One region of the Pseudoalteromonas apostichopi genome, then DNA from elsewhere that is predicted to be linked to it. Evidence: predicted binding sites of a transcription regulator. Region 1 holds the regulator's gene; each other region holds the start of a gene.
The links. The regulator sigma-54, encoded in region 1, starts transcription at its own class of promoters, with help from an activator protein. The targets are predictions, from matches to a motif close to GTTGGCACGNNNNTNGNNT.
Positions count from the first base shown of each region.

Region 2: QUE86_RS12115 (FlgO family outer membrane protein) is a predicted target of sigma-54. The motif match lies at 1,889-1,907, and genes of this name have one in related genera.
Region 3: glnA (glutamate--ammonia ligase) is a predicted target of sigma-54. The motif match lies at 2,709-2,727, and genes of this name have one in related genera.

Region 1 is NZ_AP028065.1:2,172,222-2,177,277, reverse strand. It holds gene QUE86_RS09795 (KpsF/GutQ family sugar-phosphate isomerase) at 1-223, shown strand, start outside; gene kdsC (3-deoxy-manno-octulosonate-8-phosphatase KdsC) at 227-778, shown strand; gene lptC (LPS export ABC transporter periplasmic protein LptC) at 775-1,329, shown strand; gene lptA (lipopolysaccharide transport periplasmic protein LptA) at 1,319-1,840, shown strand; gene lptB (LPS export ABC transporter ATP-binding protein) at 1,837-2,562, shown strand; gene QUE86_RS09770 (RNA polymerase factor sigma-54) at 2,680-4,176, shown strand; gene hpf (ribosome hibernation promoting factor) at 4,204-4,491, shown strand; gene ptsN (PTS IIA-like nitrogen regulatory protein PtsN) at 4,495-4,947, shown strand; gene rapZ (RNase adapter RapZ) at 4,948-5,056, shown strand, end outside.
Region 2 is NZ_AP028065.1:2,681,754-2,686,809, forward strand. It holds gene galU (UTP--glucose-1-phosphate uridylyltransferase GalU) at 1-330, shown strand, start outside; gene QUE86_RS12105 (SPOR domain-containing protein) at 676-1,239, shown strand; gene QUE86_RS12110 (SPOR domain-containing protein) at 1,312-1,716, shown strand; gene QUE86_RS12115 (FlgO family outer membrane protein) at 1,940-2,533, shown strand; gene QUE86_RS12120 (FlgO family outer membrane protein) at 2,548-3,222, shown strand; gene QUE86_RS12125 (FlgO family outer membrane protein) at 3,226-3,879, shown strand; tRNA gene QUE86_RS12130 (tRNA-Arg) at 4,048-4,122, shown strand; gene QUE86_RS12135 (zinc-binding dehydrogenase) at 4,150-5,056, opposite strand, start outside.
Region 3 is NZ_AP028065.1:1,920,345-1,925,400, forward strand. It holds gene glnL (nitrogen regulation protein NR(II)) at 1-509, opposite strand, end outside; gene QUE86_RS08600 (DUF4124 domain-containing protein) at 589-1,113, opposite strand; gene glnA (glutamate--ammonia ligase) at 1,247-2,653, opposite strand; gene typA (translational GTPase TypA) at 3,161-4,984, shown strand.

The sequences.
Region 1 (5,056 bases):
TGATTTACGCCGTATTTTAGAGCAGCGCATTGATATCCATAGTACTGCTATTAGTCAAGTGATGACTCGTTCATGTACTACTGCGCGCCCTGACATGCTTGCAGCTGAGGCATTGAACATTATGGAACGTAAACGTATCAATGGTTTAATTGTGGTAGATCATAGTAATACGCCTATTGGTGCCCTTAATATGCAAGACCTATTAAAAGCAGGAGTTCTTTAAGCAATGACATTCGCCGAGCTTTACCAGCCTCTTAGCCCTGATGTGAGTCAGCGCGCACAAAAAGTAAAATTGCTAATCTGCGATATTGATGGTGTTTTTTCTGATGGCCGAATTTATTTAGGCAATGATGGCGAAGAACTTAAAGCATTCAATACAAAAGATGGCTTTGGTATTAAAGCGCTCATAAATAGTGGTTTTGAAGTGGCAGTCATTACTGGCCGCCATTCACAAATAGTTCAGCAGCGAATGACTAGCCTAACAGTTCAGCACATTTATCAGGGACAAGAAGATAAGCTAATTGCTTATCAAGAGTTAAAGGATAAACTGGGGCTAACTGATGAGCAAATTGCCTATATTGGTGATGATGGTCCAGACTTACCAGTAATGGAAAAAGTAGGGTTTGCTGTTGCTGTTAACGACGCACACCCACTAATTAAAAAGCTGGCTCATTACACCACATTATTACCAGGTGGCTTTGGAGCCGTGCGTGAATTAACTGATTTACTGATGTTAGAAAACGGTAAGCCGTTAACTAGCGATGGAACCAGCGCATGAATATAGCCCGTATTTTACTGAGTGTTGTTTTTGTTTGTTGCATGGTGTGGTTGTGGTATCCGTACTTTAATCAATCAGCAGACACAATAACTAGTGAAGACGAGATCATTGCAACGCCTGATTACACTGCGGTGGCGTTAAAGCAAACTGCTTATGACGAGCAAGGAAAAATCAGTCATAAAGTAGCTGCGGCTAAAATGGAGTTGTATCAACAATTAGGGTTTACCTTTTTTGAGCAACCTGTATTTACTATTTATGGCGACCAGCAGGTTTGGCAAGTAAAAGCCAAAGAAGCCACTTTATACGAAAATGATCAGCTGATTTTTGAAGGGGATGTAGTTGCTAAAAACTTAACCCATAACGGTATGATCGAAGATATAAAAGCAGAAAACATTAATGTCGACATTAATAAAATGACCATGTTTTCAAAGCAACCTGTAACACTAACAGGACCGAATTTAAAGATTACCGGTAAAGGCTTAAAAGCCGATTTAAAAACCGAAATTGTTGAGTTAACTAACCATACACGAACCATATACTATGACCAATAAACTGAAGAAATTACTCCTGATCCCAAGCTTATTGATTGCGTTTTCCGGCACCGCTGCCGAGCAAACTGGCGCACAAATTAGCATTAGCTCAGATCGCCAAGTTGGTAAACTAAAAGATGGCGTTGGCATATTTGAAGGTAACGTAGAGATCGTGCATGGTAATCGTCGTATTACAGCAGAACGTCTTGAAGCACACGGCGGTGATACCGAAGGTACAGTAGAGCTAATTATTGCAACAGGCAAACCAGCTTACTTCGAAGAAAAACAAACGGATGGTTCCGTAATGAGCGCCAGTGCTGAAGAAGTTCGTTATGATGTTGCGAAACGCTTCTTAACCTTAAACGGTGAAGCTGAAGTTACCCAAGCTGGTCAAAAAGTAACAGCGAAAAGCATTACCTATGATATGGCTCAGCAGCTTATCAGTGCTGAAAAAGACGAAAACTCATCAGATCGTGTACACACTATTTTAGTACCTGTTGAAAATAAAAAAGACAATAAAGGCCAACCATGAGCACATTAAAAGCAGAGCTTTTAGCTAAGAGCTACAAAGGCCGCCAAGTGGTTAAAAATGTCGGTCTGGAAGTTGAAGCTGGCAGTATTGTTGGCTTGCTTGGCCCAAATGGTGCTGGTAAAACCACGACTTTTTACATGATTGTAGGCCTAGTTCCGAGCGACAAAGGTAAAATTAGCATCGATGATAACGATATTACCCTTTTGCCAATGCACAGCCGTGCGAGGTTGGGTATTGGTTATCTACCGCAAGAATCTTCGATTTTTCGAAAGTTAACAGTTTACCAAAACTTGATGGCTATTTTAGAGACTCGTAAAGATCTAAATAAAACCACGCGGGAAGAAACTCTAAATAGCTTATTAGATGAATTTAGCATCCAACACATCCGTGATAGTCAAGGTATGGCGCTATCTGGTGGTGAACGTCGCCGCGTTGAAATTGCTCGCGCATTAGCCGCTAATCCTAAATTTATCCTTTTAGATGAGCCTTTTGCTGGTGTTGATCCAATTTCAGTGTTAGATATAAAGAAAATTATTGAGCACCTAAAAAATCGTGGTATTGGTGTACTAATTACTGACCATAATGTTCGAGAAACCCTTGATGTTTGTGAAAAAGCCTACATTGTTTCTCATGGGGAGCTAATTGCATCAGGCACACCTGAGCACGTATTAGCTGACCAAACTGTACGCGATGTTTATCTAGGCGAGCAATTTAGGCTGTAACCATTACGCCACCGACTAGAGCATCTGCTAGACTTATAACAATGACAATAAATCGATAATAACTTAACTGTCTTTGCACAGTTATCGATAACTTAAAAAAAGGATTGTTAGGGATACATGAGGCAATCATTACAGCTGCGCATGGGCCAGCAACTTACAATGACTCCACAACTGCAACAAGCTATTCGTTTGTTGCAGCTCAGTACATTGGATCTCCAACAAGAAATTCAAGAGGCGCTAGATAGTAACCCTTTACTTGAAGTGGAAGAAGCGGATTACAACGAAGAAAGCATCGGCAAAAATGAGCAAAAAGCTGAATCTGACGATGTGCAAGTCAGCGCTTCTGCAGACGAAGCACCTAGCGAATATGAACAAGAAAGCAGTGATGCTCTAAATAAAGACACTGTAAGTGACGATTTAGCCATGGATGTTACATGGGATGAGTACATGAGTGCCGCTCCATCAACATCATCAGGGCCAATGCCAGAAGATGAATCTATTTATCAAGGTGCATCGACCGAAACCCTTCACGAATACCTTATGTGGCAATTACAGCTCACTCCCTTTAGTCCGACTGATGAAGCGATTGCTGTGGCAATTGTTGAGGCTATCGATGACTCTGGTATTTTAACGGTAAGCTGTGAAGATATCGTCGAGAGCTTTAATCAAAATAGTGATGAAGAAGAAATCGAACTTGATGAAGTCGAAGCGGTCCTAAAGAGAATTCAATTGTTTGATCCTGTCGGTATTGGGGCGCGTAGTTTACAGGAATGCCTGTGTATTCAACTTCGCCAATTCGATGCAAACACGCCATATTTAGCTGAAACTAAAATGGTTTTATCTGAGCATATCGAATTATTAGCGAGTCGCGACTATCGAACTTTGATGAAAAAGACTAAGCTTAAAGAAAATGAGCTTAAAGAAGTAATGACGCTAATTCACAGCTTAAACCCTAAGCCTGCGGATAGCATAGTACGCGAAGAGTCTGAGTACGTCATACCTGATGTATCAGTGAAAAAAGTAAAAGGTCGCTGGGTGGTTGAGTTAAACCCAGATAGTATGCCAAAGATTAGAGTGAACAGCCAATATGCGGCTATGTCTCGCTCTGTTAAATCAAGTAGCGACAGCCAATTTATTCGCTCTCACTTACAAGAAGCAAAGTGGTTTATTAAGAGCTTAGAAAGCCGTAACGATACACTATTAAAAGTGACCAACTGTATCGTTCAACAACAACAAGCTTTCTTTGAGCATGGCCCAGAAGCAATGAAGCCGATGGTGCTAAATGATGTTGCTGAAATGGTCGAAATGCATGAATCGACGATTTCACGAGTAACAACGCAAAAATATATGCATACCCCTAGGGGTATTTTTGAGTTGAAATATTTCTTCTCAAGCCATGTCAGCACTGAAAATGGTGGTGAGTGTTCTTCAACAGCAATACGCGCTTTAATCAAGAAGTTAGTCGCTGCAGAAAACTCGGCTAAACCATTGAGTGATAGCAAAATTGCAGATATATTGGCTGAGCAAGGAATTAAAGTAGCTAGACGTACAATTGCAAAATATCGTGAGTCTCTAGCAATACCTCCGTCTAATCAGCGTAAGAGTTTGATTTAGACGTTTTACATAGAAGGAAAAATGCTTATGCAACTAAATTTAACTGGTCGTCATGTAGAAATCACTGATTCATTAAGAGACTATGTAAACACCAAGTTTGCGAAACTAGAAAGGCATTTTGACCATATTAATAATGTTCATGTCATTCTAGATGTAGAAAAATTAAGCCAAAAAGCAGAAGCAACTTTACATGTAAACGGAGGCGAATTGTTCGCTTCTACAGAACATCAAGATATGTACGCAGCCATTGACTCGTTGATCGATAAGCTTGATCGCCAAGTCATTAAACACAAAGAGAAATTAGCTCGACATTAAATTATGAAACTAAGTTCACTTACTAATCAGGACTGCAGCAAAGCTGCGGTCCTTTTTAATAGCAAAAAAAGAATTCTTGAATATATCAGCGAACTGGCTCACCAGCAGCTTCCTCATTTATCTCAACAAGATATCCTAAATGCTTTACTCAACCGAGAGAAGCTAGGTAGCACCGGTATTGGCCGAGGTATTGCTATTCCACATGGCCGAATGAGTGGCGCCGATGAACCTCAGGCGTTTGTCATAGTGAGTGAATCCCCAATCAATTTTGATGCAATTGATAATCGCCCTGTTGACATTTTCGTAGCACTCATCGTACCAGATGGTGACTCTCAGCTTCATCTAAAGACCTTATCAACAATTGCTGATAGACTTAAAGATAAAGAGTTTTGTAAACAGCTGCGTAGTGCTACTACCGATCAGCAACTGTTTCAGGTTATATCAGCAGAGGCATAAATGGAATTAATCATTATCAGCGGTCGCTCAGGCTCAGGTAAATCGGTCGCTTTACGAGTACTTGAAGACTTAGGTTATTATTGCGTTGATAATATTCCAGTCAATTTAC
Region 2 (5,056 bases), 510 kb from region 1:
GGTGAAAGTGCTGCAATTTTAAACATGGTTGAGAAGCCTCCGATTGAGCTAGCACCTTCAAATCTTGCTGTTGTTGGCCGTTATGTATTGAGCAAAAATATTTGGCCATTACTTGCAAAAACTCCTGCAGGCGCAGGCGATGAAATCCAATTAACAGATGCGATTGCTATGCTAATGGAAAAAGAAACTGTCGATGCCTACTCAATGAAAGGTAAAAGCCATGACTGCGGCAGTAAAATTGGTTATTTAAAAGCGATTGTTGAGTTTGCACTGCGTCGTGATGAATTCAAAGGTGAGCTTACAGACTTCATAAAGTCGCTGGTAAAATAAGCAATTTAGATTTCTAGTCAAAAATTACTTCATAAAAGTGCCTATATGGCACTTTTTTATTATTTACATAAACCTTACAATTGTCGATCATTACCCAATAAAGGATTTTTCTGATATACCTTTGTCTTAACGCATTGTTACTATTGAATGTAAATGAATAGTTTCGTTTATGGCTGTTTTCCAAAAATAACTAACACAAAGGTTATAGTCGAAACGTTAATACGTTAGTGGTTACGTTTTATATCTCAAATTATCTTTTAAGTGTTGATGTACAGGTAAGTACTAACAATATGCTCTTCTTTTAATAAGAAGCTAATTTTAATGGTACTTTAAAGAATCCTGATTATGAAATGTTACTTAAAGTCTTTGCGTTACAGTTTATACCTGATGGTGTTACTAGCTGTAGCTGGCTGTAGTAATAACCCATTGCCTTCTATTCTTAAAAATAAAAATATTAATATTACTTACCTTTTTAACAAAGCGTTTAAGCAATCAGATACTTTTAGTGTACTAATTCAAACGAGCCCAGATAAAGCAGCAATAAACTATAAATCAGTTGAAAATGTTAAGCAGATTCAAGATATCGATCTCAACTCTGTCTCTGAGTCATCAAACAAAACGGAGTTTCCTGAGCACAATTACAGTTTTGCTTTACAGCTTATGTCTGTTGAATCAGAACAAAGCCTTGCCTATTCATTTAAAAAAATGGTTAAGCGTGCGCCGAATATCTTCCAAGGAAAACCGATACTTAATATCGAAGTTGCTAAAGTAAATGAGCATACTTATTATCGCCTTAAGTTTGGCCGTTATAAGTACTTGAAAAATGCCAAAGCCGATTGTGAGGCTATTAAGCGGCAAGGAATTGATTGCTGGGTTGGTAACTACACTGACAACCGAATATATTTTTAGGGTTAAAGTTCATTCTAAAGGTGGCATTTTTATTGCTATGTTTTAAGCCTGTTTTTGAGAATCGACGTAATCATGCATTTTTCTATTTTTTCTAAAAACCTATTGATAGCTATCAGCTTAACTGTTTTAACAGCCTGTATGATGAGCCAAGAGCATAGCCAGCCTGAGCAACCATTTACGCATTCACAAAGCGCAGCTATTGCAGCAACCAAAGCAGTAGAACCGGGCGTGCAATTAGGTTTATATTTAACACCGACAAAAGTAAGTCACCGTGTATTAGAGCTAAAGCGAGACTACCCTGATGTTTTGCATGGCCTGGATTTTCGTTTTAAAAAGCGTGAGCACAAAGGCGTAACCGTGTATGGACTAAGAGCTGGTCCATTTACAAACTATACTCAAGCTACTGCATTTTGTGAAATAGTAAAAAAGCTAGGGCAGACTTGTGTGACAGCTCCTTTTGTTGGACAGGTGCTGTAGCTACTGCTTTTGCGTCAACTAACTTTGCTATTCCTGTTTTAACAACCTCACATACTCAGTCTGAGTAGCGATTAATAACTTAAAACAGATCCATTACAAAGCGGCTTACTTCCTTTAATCACAGAGTTTCTTGCTTCACTATTATCTAGCTATATCTAGCAAATAATAATACTTAGGCATAATTATTGCTTTGTACTTACTAAGTTTAGTGAGGATGGCAATTATGCGCCTGTTATTTTATTCAGTTTTTTTAGTGTTGGTGGGTTGTAGCTTAACTGAAGAGCCACAAAGTGCGCCCCCTAGAGAAACCCCAAAATCGCCAATGGCACCATATACGGTGCATCAATATGTTGCTGATTTAAGCAGTCAGCTGAGCCGTATTCAAGGCCCTTATAAAGGTAATGCTCGTATTGCTGTTACCAGTTTTTATATGGCTGATGGCTTAGGAACTGATTTAGCAGAAGATCAGGGCAGTGGCTTAAGTCAGCAAATTCAAGAAAGTTTATTAACGCAATTTACTCAGCTTGGTTTTCATACTATCGAGTATCGGTTAGAAAATACTTTAAATTTGCAGCAATCGGCCGATAGTGTACTTAGTCGTGATGTAAATACCTTACGTCAACGTCAGAATATTGACTTTGTTATTACCGGCACACTGACGCGGCAACAACATGCCTACATAGTTAACGCCCGATTGGTAAATACCAAAGATCTGCGAATAGTGTCAGCAGCAAGCACCGAGATCCCCATTAATGTCATGTGGGGAGCTGAAAAAGTTCAGCAGCGTGATGGCCAGTTGTATCGAAGCGAATATTAAGAGGAACTCATTTAATGAAACGTTTAATTTTAACTTTATGTTTGCCTTTAGGCTTTGGTTGCTCTTCGATGTTAACAGGTGATGCAACACAGCATGATAATGAGCCTCAGTTAACTGCGCAAAGAGAAGTCGCCGCGCCGCATAGTAACGACAGTGTGTTCCAAACTAATAAGGCGGTGATGAACAACAGCACTTTTACCGCTGCACCAACGCGTAAAAATATTAATCATTATGTGCGTGGCATCATGCAAGACTTAGTTGAAAATTTGCAATATGTTAGCGATACCACGCCGGTTGCTGTTTCAAGTTTTGTGTACCTTGATGCTGATTACAACTCAACGAATTTGCTAGGTAATCAAATTGCCGAAAGTTTCATTCATGAACTGCACGCATTTGGTGTACCTGTCATTGACTTTAAAACTACTGATTATATGCGTGTCACGCCAAGTGGTGACTATGTTTTCAGTCGTGATTATTTAGAGCTAAGCCAAGATCAAAATTTTAATTATGTATTGGCAGGTACTTTGGTTAATCATCAAAGTGGTGTGCTCGTTAATGCCCGTATTGTTGGCTTAGCAAGTAAAGCGGTTGTAGGGTCAGCGCAGGGTTTTATCCCGCAATCAGTGGTTGATGCCCTTGATAGCACCAACCGTAGTGATGGTATTACACTAAAACAAGCAAGTGAGTAAGCTATGAAAGGTTTTATCTTAGCATCGTTAACGCTCGCGCTATCCGGCTGCCAATTGCTGCCAGAGCAATCAGCAGAGCCGAAAAACGCACAGGCTTCAGCAAATGGTCAGTTAGATTACGTTGCTATGCTGCAAGCAGTTGAACAAAACGACATGCAGCAGGATAACGCTAACCATCGTCTATTTGTGCCATATCAACATCATAAAACAGTTGTAAATTATGTCGAGCAAATGGCGCTTGAGTTAGTTGATACTATGCAACAAGAAAGTGAGTTAGGAATTGCTATTACTTCTTTTGTCGATTTAGATGCAAGCTTAAAAACCAGCTCTCAACTTGGTAATCAACTATCGGAAACAATGCTGCACCAGCTGCAGAAATTTGGCTTTGGGGTTGTTGATTTTAAAGCGATGGATGTAATTAGTGTGACCTCACGTGGTGATTTTGTGATGTCGCGTGATATAGAAGAGTTAGCCGAGCGTCGCATTGCCAGCCATGTACTTACAGGCACGCTTATATATCGCCCTAACGGCGTTGAAGTGAATGCTCGAGTGATTAATTTAAACTCAAAACTTGTTATTGCCAGCGCACAAAAAGTGATCCCGTATTTTGTGCTAAAAAATGAGTCAATCCAATCTGCAACAGCTAGCGTTAATTAGCTCTTGCATTACACCAATCGGCTATTCTCGAGTCGATTGGTTTATTCTCCTTGATTAGCAAAGCCTTAGACCGTTATAATTTTAGTTACAAGTTACAAGTTACAAGTTACAAGTTACAAGTTACAAGTTACAAGTTACAAGTTACAAGCAATCCCTCAGCTTTTGAGTGGCCTCTTAGTTAAATGGATATAACGGCCCCCTCCTAAGGGGCAGTTACAGGTTCGATTCCTGTAGGGGCTACCAAGTTACCTCAGCACCCCCTAAGCTTAATTAACCCGTTACTTTTTCAAGCTCACCTGTGCGCCATGGTTCAATGATGATTTTGATATGGTCGTTTGGTTTAAACAAGGTATCAAAGGCACCTTGTACGCCGTCGATGCCGACTTTTCCTGTGCGCATTTTTTGCCATGCAATTTTACCTGAAGCGATGTTCTCGAGTGATTGAGCAAATTCTTCTGGTTGATAGTAATAAGAGAAAATAAGGTCTAACTCTTTGACAGTTGCATAGGCAAAATTAACGTTAAGTGGTGCAGTATGTACACCTGTTACAATGATTTTTGCTTTTGCTGGCGCACGTAAAATGTAGTCGTTTAATAAGCGGCTGACACCGGCGCATTCAAAAATAACTACCTTGTTGCTACCTGCAAGCACAGCGGCTTTAGCCACTTCATCATCCGCCATAGGGTTAACATATTCAGTAGCGCCAAATTCAAGGGCAATTTGTTTTTTGCTTTCTTGCGGATCAGAGGCAACGATGTGTTTTACGCCTTGTAACTTTAATGCGGCAATCGCGGCAAGGCCAATTGGGCCACAACCAACTACGATTGCAACATCATCATTATGCATTTGTGCGCGGTTCACTGCATGCAGGCCAACAGCAAGTGGTTCTGTAATGGCTGCCGCTTCTGATGGAACTGCATCAGGAATAGGTAACAACAAGGCTTCATCAACGATAAAGTATTCAGAATAGGCACCATACAGCCCTGGAGTTACACCTACGCCAGCACCGCCAGCAGAGAGTAAGATTGGCACTGAGGTTACACGGGTTCCTTTAGCAAGTTCGCCTTTGGTATTTGGGCCGTAGCTGACGATTTCTGCCGCATATTCATGGCCCAATAACACTTCTTGGTCATCGCCAGCATCTTTTGCCATGATGCCAAGGTTTTTATAGATATCG
Region 3 (5,056 bases), 250 kb from region 1:
TGCTGATCAACCTCATACTGCAATAATTGCGCCGCTCCGCGAATTCCACCTAAAGGATTTTTAATTTCGTGTGCTAAACCACGAATTAAGTTTCGTGCAGCTTGATATTGATGCATTTGATTAGAGGCTTGATCGTGACGGATTTCATCATCCATTTGACGGCATTCGAACAATATATAGTGACTATCGTTGTGACTTATACGTCGTGTACTAATGGTCAATTTTGCATGACGAGAATCAACGAACACTACGTCAGCTCTATGCTGATGGCAATCGACACCATCGAATAATGAATACTGAGCTATGCGCTTTAAGTCTATTGAGTGGTAGTTAAATAAGTTGTCAAAAGGTTGATTGATGATTCGCTTCGGGCCTAAACCTAAAAGCTCACTGGCGCTATCATTGGCATAAACCAGTTTAAAATCATGGTCGAGTAGAATAACGGCAGTACTTAAATTTTTCCAAATACTGTCGAGCAATTCAGAATTAAAGTGTGTATCACTGAGCATGGTTGCACCATTTTAGTGCGTTTCGATTTATTGCAGCTTAGCATATTCTTTTTGCGTTGCGAGACGTTAAGTTGAAATATTAGTTTCCACTAATTACAGAAGCTCTATGCATGAAAAAGGTGCTGATTGGGCTAACCGAAACGAGTTTATTATTAGCATCATAAAGTTTTGCTTGTAATGTGTGTTCACCGCGGTTGACCTCTCTTAGTGCAAAGGTCGTACTATTACTAGGTTCACTATGGGGCGTACCGTCAAGTAAAAGCTGTACTTTAAACCCTGTTTCAAAGCGTGGGCTAATTCGCGCAGTAACGTATACAGAGCCGGTATTTTCGCGAACAGTGGCTTCGTTTTTAGGAGATGAAATACTGACTTTAAATTTAATAGGTGTGGTGTTTGGCGCGCCCCTATCAAGTATACTGGTATCGGTAGCTGGCATAGTCAAATTTTGGGTATTTATTTTTACTTCGATAGCACCAGGTCGCGGTGTATCAGAAAATACTAAAACGCCGTTCTTATCTTTCCAAGAATATACTTTTTGCGCTGCGCTATAGCCAAAAAAGCTTATAAAAATCAGCAATAATACTAATAAAGTTGTGCTTTTCACCCTGCAACCCTGCATTTTTTATTTAAATAAAACTGTAGAGTAGAACCCGCTCAATTACCATTAAAAAAGCCCGCAAAGCGGGCTTGAGAACACACATTTATTATCTTTCAGATAATTCTGATACAGCGTTAAATTAAACGCTGTAGTACATTTCGAACTCAACTGGGTGAGTTGTCATGTTAAGCTTTTCAACTTCTTGGCTCTTAAGAGCAATGTAAGCATCGATTAGGTCATCAGTGAACACACCACCTTGAGTTAAGAACTCACGGTCAGCGTCTAGTGATGCAAGTGCTTCAGATAAAGAAGATGCAACTTGTGGGATCTCAGCAGCTTCTTCAGCAGGTAGATCGTACAAGTCTTTGTCCATTGCATCGCCAGGGTGGATCTTGTTTTTGATACCGTCAAGGCCCGCCATAAGCATTGCTGAGAATGCTAAGTATGGGTTTGCTGTTGGATCAGGGAAACGAATTTCGATACGACGTGCTTTTGCAGACGGTACCACTGGAATACGGATTGAAGCAGAACGGTTACGTGCAGAGTATGCAAGCATTACTGGTGCTTCGAAGCCTGGAACTAGGCGCTTGTATGAGTTAGTAGACGCGTTAGCAAATGCGTTGATTGCTTTAGCGTGCTTGATGATACCACCGATGTAGTAAAGAGCTTCTTCAGAAAGGCCAGCGTATTTGTCACCAGCGAAGATGTTTACACCATCTTTACCTAAAGATTGGTGACAGTGCATACCTGAACCGTTATCACCTACAATTGGCTTAGGCATGAAAGTCGCTGTTTTACCATATAAGTGAGCCATGTTATGGATAACATATTTCATCTCTTGGATTTCGTCAGCTTTTAATACCATTGTATTGAAGCGCGTTGCGATTTCATTTTGACCTGCAGTTGCTACTTCATGGTGGTGAGCTTCTACAACTTGACCAAGTTCTTCAAGAACTAAACAAGTTGCTGAACGCCAGTCTTGTGATGAATCAACAGGTGAACACGGGAAGTAACCGCCTTTAACTCCTGGACGGTGACCCATGTTGCCACCTTCGTAATCTTTATCTGAGTTCCAAGCTGCTTCTACAGAATCGATTTTATACATAGAACCAGACATGTCTGATTTGTACTTAACATCGTCAAATAGGAAGAATTCTGGTTCAGGGCCGAATAACACAGTGTCAGCAATACCTGTAGAACGCATGTATTCTTCAGCGCGTTTTGCAACAGAGCGCGGGTCACGCTCGTAACCTTGAAGTGTTGAAGGCTCAACTACGTCACAACGTATGATTAGTGTAGCTTCTTCAGAAAACGGGTCCATTTTCGCAGACTCAGGCACAGGCATAAGTACCATGTCTGATTCATTAATACCTTTCCAACCAGCAATTGAAGAACCGTCAAACATTTTGCCGTCTTCGAAGAAATCTTCATCAATTTGGTGATGAGGAATAGAAACATGCTGTTCTTTACCTTTGGTATCAGTAAAGCGTAAATCAATGAACTTAACGTCATTTTCTTTGATAAAATCTAAAACCGATTGTGACATGTGTCCTCCAATTGTTGGGTTTTATTTTTGCTGCATTATTGCTTTTCGCTATTGTAAGCTGGTTTCGTGCCATGTTTTTAACACATTGTTTAGGCTTATAAAAATAAACACGGCTCAGTTTTGTTAACTCTTCAAGCACCAAGTTGGTGCATAAAAAGTTCATTGTGGTGCATAAAAAGTGCAACCTTATTTTTGCACAATTATTGCGCGTGCCAATTTTTCTGCTACGAACACGATTTAGTGCCAAAATATGGTTCAAAAACTAAATTTTCGCCAGTTTTGCGTTCAGATTCACTTTAATTTTCATAAATTTGTCATTTATAAAACAGATACTTATAAAAAGCCTGAAGAAAGTTTATAAATTTATATTGGATAAACTTTCATCCATGCCATTATTAAGGGATAATATGCGCCCTTTTAAATCCTATGCTGGGACATCTGGTGAAAACGCAGGTGACTGCGTAGATCTTGCAGGATCAATGAGATTCAATTTCTCTGAGAAAAAATATGAGCATCGAAAAGTTAAGAAATATAGCGATTATCGCCCACGTTGACCACGGTAAAACAACTTTGGTTGATAAACTGCTTGAGCAATCAGGCACATTAGAAACGCGCGGCGGTAACGAAGAGCGCGTAATGGACTCAAACGACATTGAGAAAGAGCGTGGTATTACCATTTTAGCTAAGAACACAGCTATTTCTTGGAACGACTACCATATCAATATCGTAGACACCCCAGGACACGCCGACTTCGGTGGTGAAGTAGAGCGCGTACTTTCGATGGCTGACTCAGTATTACTACTTGTTGATGCTCAAGAAGGTCCAATGCCGCAAACGCGTTTCGTAACGCAAAAAGCATTCGCACAAGGTTTAACGCCGATTGTTGTTATCAACAAAATCGACAAACCAGGTGCACGTCCTGACTGGGTTATGGACCAAGTTTTCGATTTATTCGATAACCTAGGTGCAACTGACGAACAGTTAGACTTTAAAGTAATCTATGCATCAGCGATCAACGGCTGGGCAACAATGGATTTAGACGAGCCATCAGATAACATGGAACCAATGTTCAAGATGATCGTTGACGAAGTATCTCCACCGGATGCAGATCCTGAAGGTGCTTTCCAAATGCAAATTTCTCAGCTTGACTACAACTCATACATCGGTGTTATCGGTGTAGGTCGTATCAAGCGTGGTACTGTTCGTCCTAACCAACAAGTAACAATTGTTAGTGCAGACGGTACTAAGCGTAACGGTAAAGTTGGCCAAGTAATGAGCTACTTAGGCCTTGAGCGTCATGAAGCAGAATCTGCAGGCGCGGGTGACATCATTGCTATCACAGGTCTTGGTGAGCTGAAAATCTCAGACACTATCTGTGATGTAAATACCGTTGAAGCATTACCACCGCTAAGCGTTGATGAGCCTACAGTAACAATGACGTTCTCTGTAAACACATCACCATTTGCTGGTAAAGAAGGTAAATTCGTAACTTCACGTAACATCCTTGAGCGTTTACAAGCTGAGCTTGTACACAACGTAGCACTACGTGTTGAAGAAACTGACAATCCAGATAGCTTCCGTGTTTCTGGTCGTGGTGAGTTACACTTAGGTATCTTAATCGAGAACATGCGTCGTGAAGGTTACGAGCTTGCGGTTTCTCGTCCACAAGTAATCCTTCGTGAAGTTGATGGTCAAAAAGAAGAGCCATACGAAACACTTACAATCGACTGTCAAGAAGAGCACCAAGGTTCTATCATGGAACAAATTGGTCTTCGTAAGGGTGAACTAACAGACATGTCTCCAGATGGTAAAGGCCGTGTACGTATGGACTTTATGATCCCAAGCCGTGGCTTAATTGGTTTCCAAACTGAATTCATGACATTAACGTCTGGTTCTGGTCTTCTTTACCACACATTCGATCACTACGGTCCACATAAAGGCGGTACTATCGGTGCGCGTAAGAATGGTGTAATGATTGCAAACGCAACAGGTAAAGCACTTACTAACGCATTATTCAACTTACAAGACCGCGGTAAGTTATTCATCGGTCACGGTGTTGAAGTTTACGAAGGTATGGTTATCGGTATCCACAGCCGTGATAACGACCTAACAGTAAACGCACTTAAAGGTAAGCAACTTACTAACGTTCGTGCATCTGGTACAGATGAAGCACAAACGTTAACACCACCACTTAACTATACGCTTGAACAAGCGATTGAATTCATCGATGATGATGAGTTAGTGGAAGTTACACCTCAGAGCATCCGTATTCGTAAACGTCACTTAACTGAAAGTGAGCGTAAACGTGCGAGTCGTGCAGCTAAAGACTAATAAGGTCTTTTAGTTTTTCAAAATTAAAACCGCCGTATTGAAAAATACGGCGGTTTTTTGTTGTATGATTAG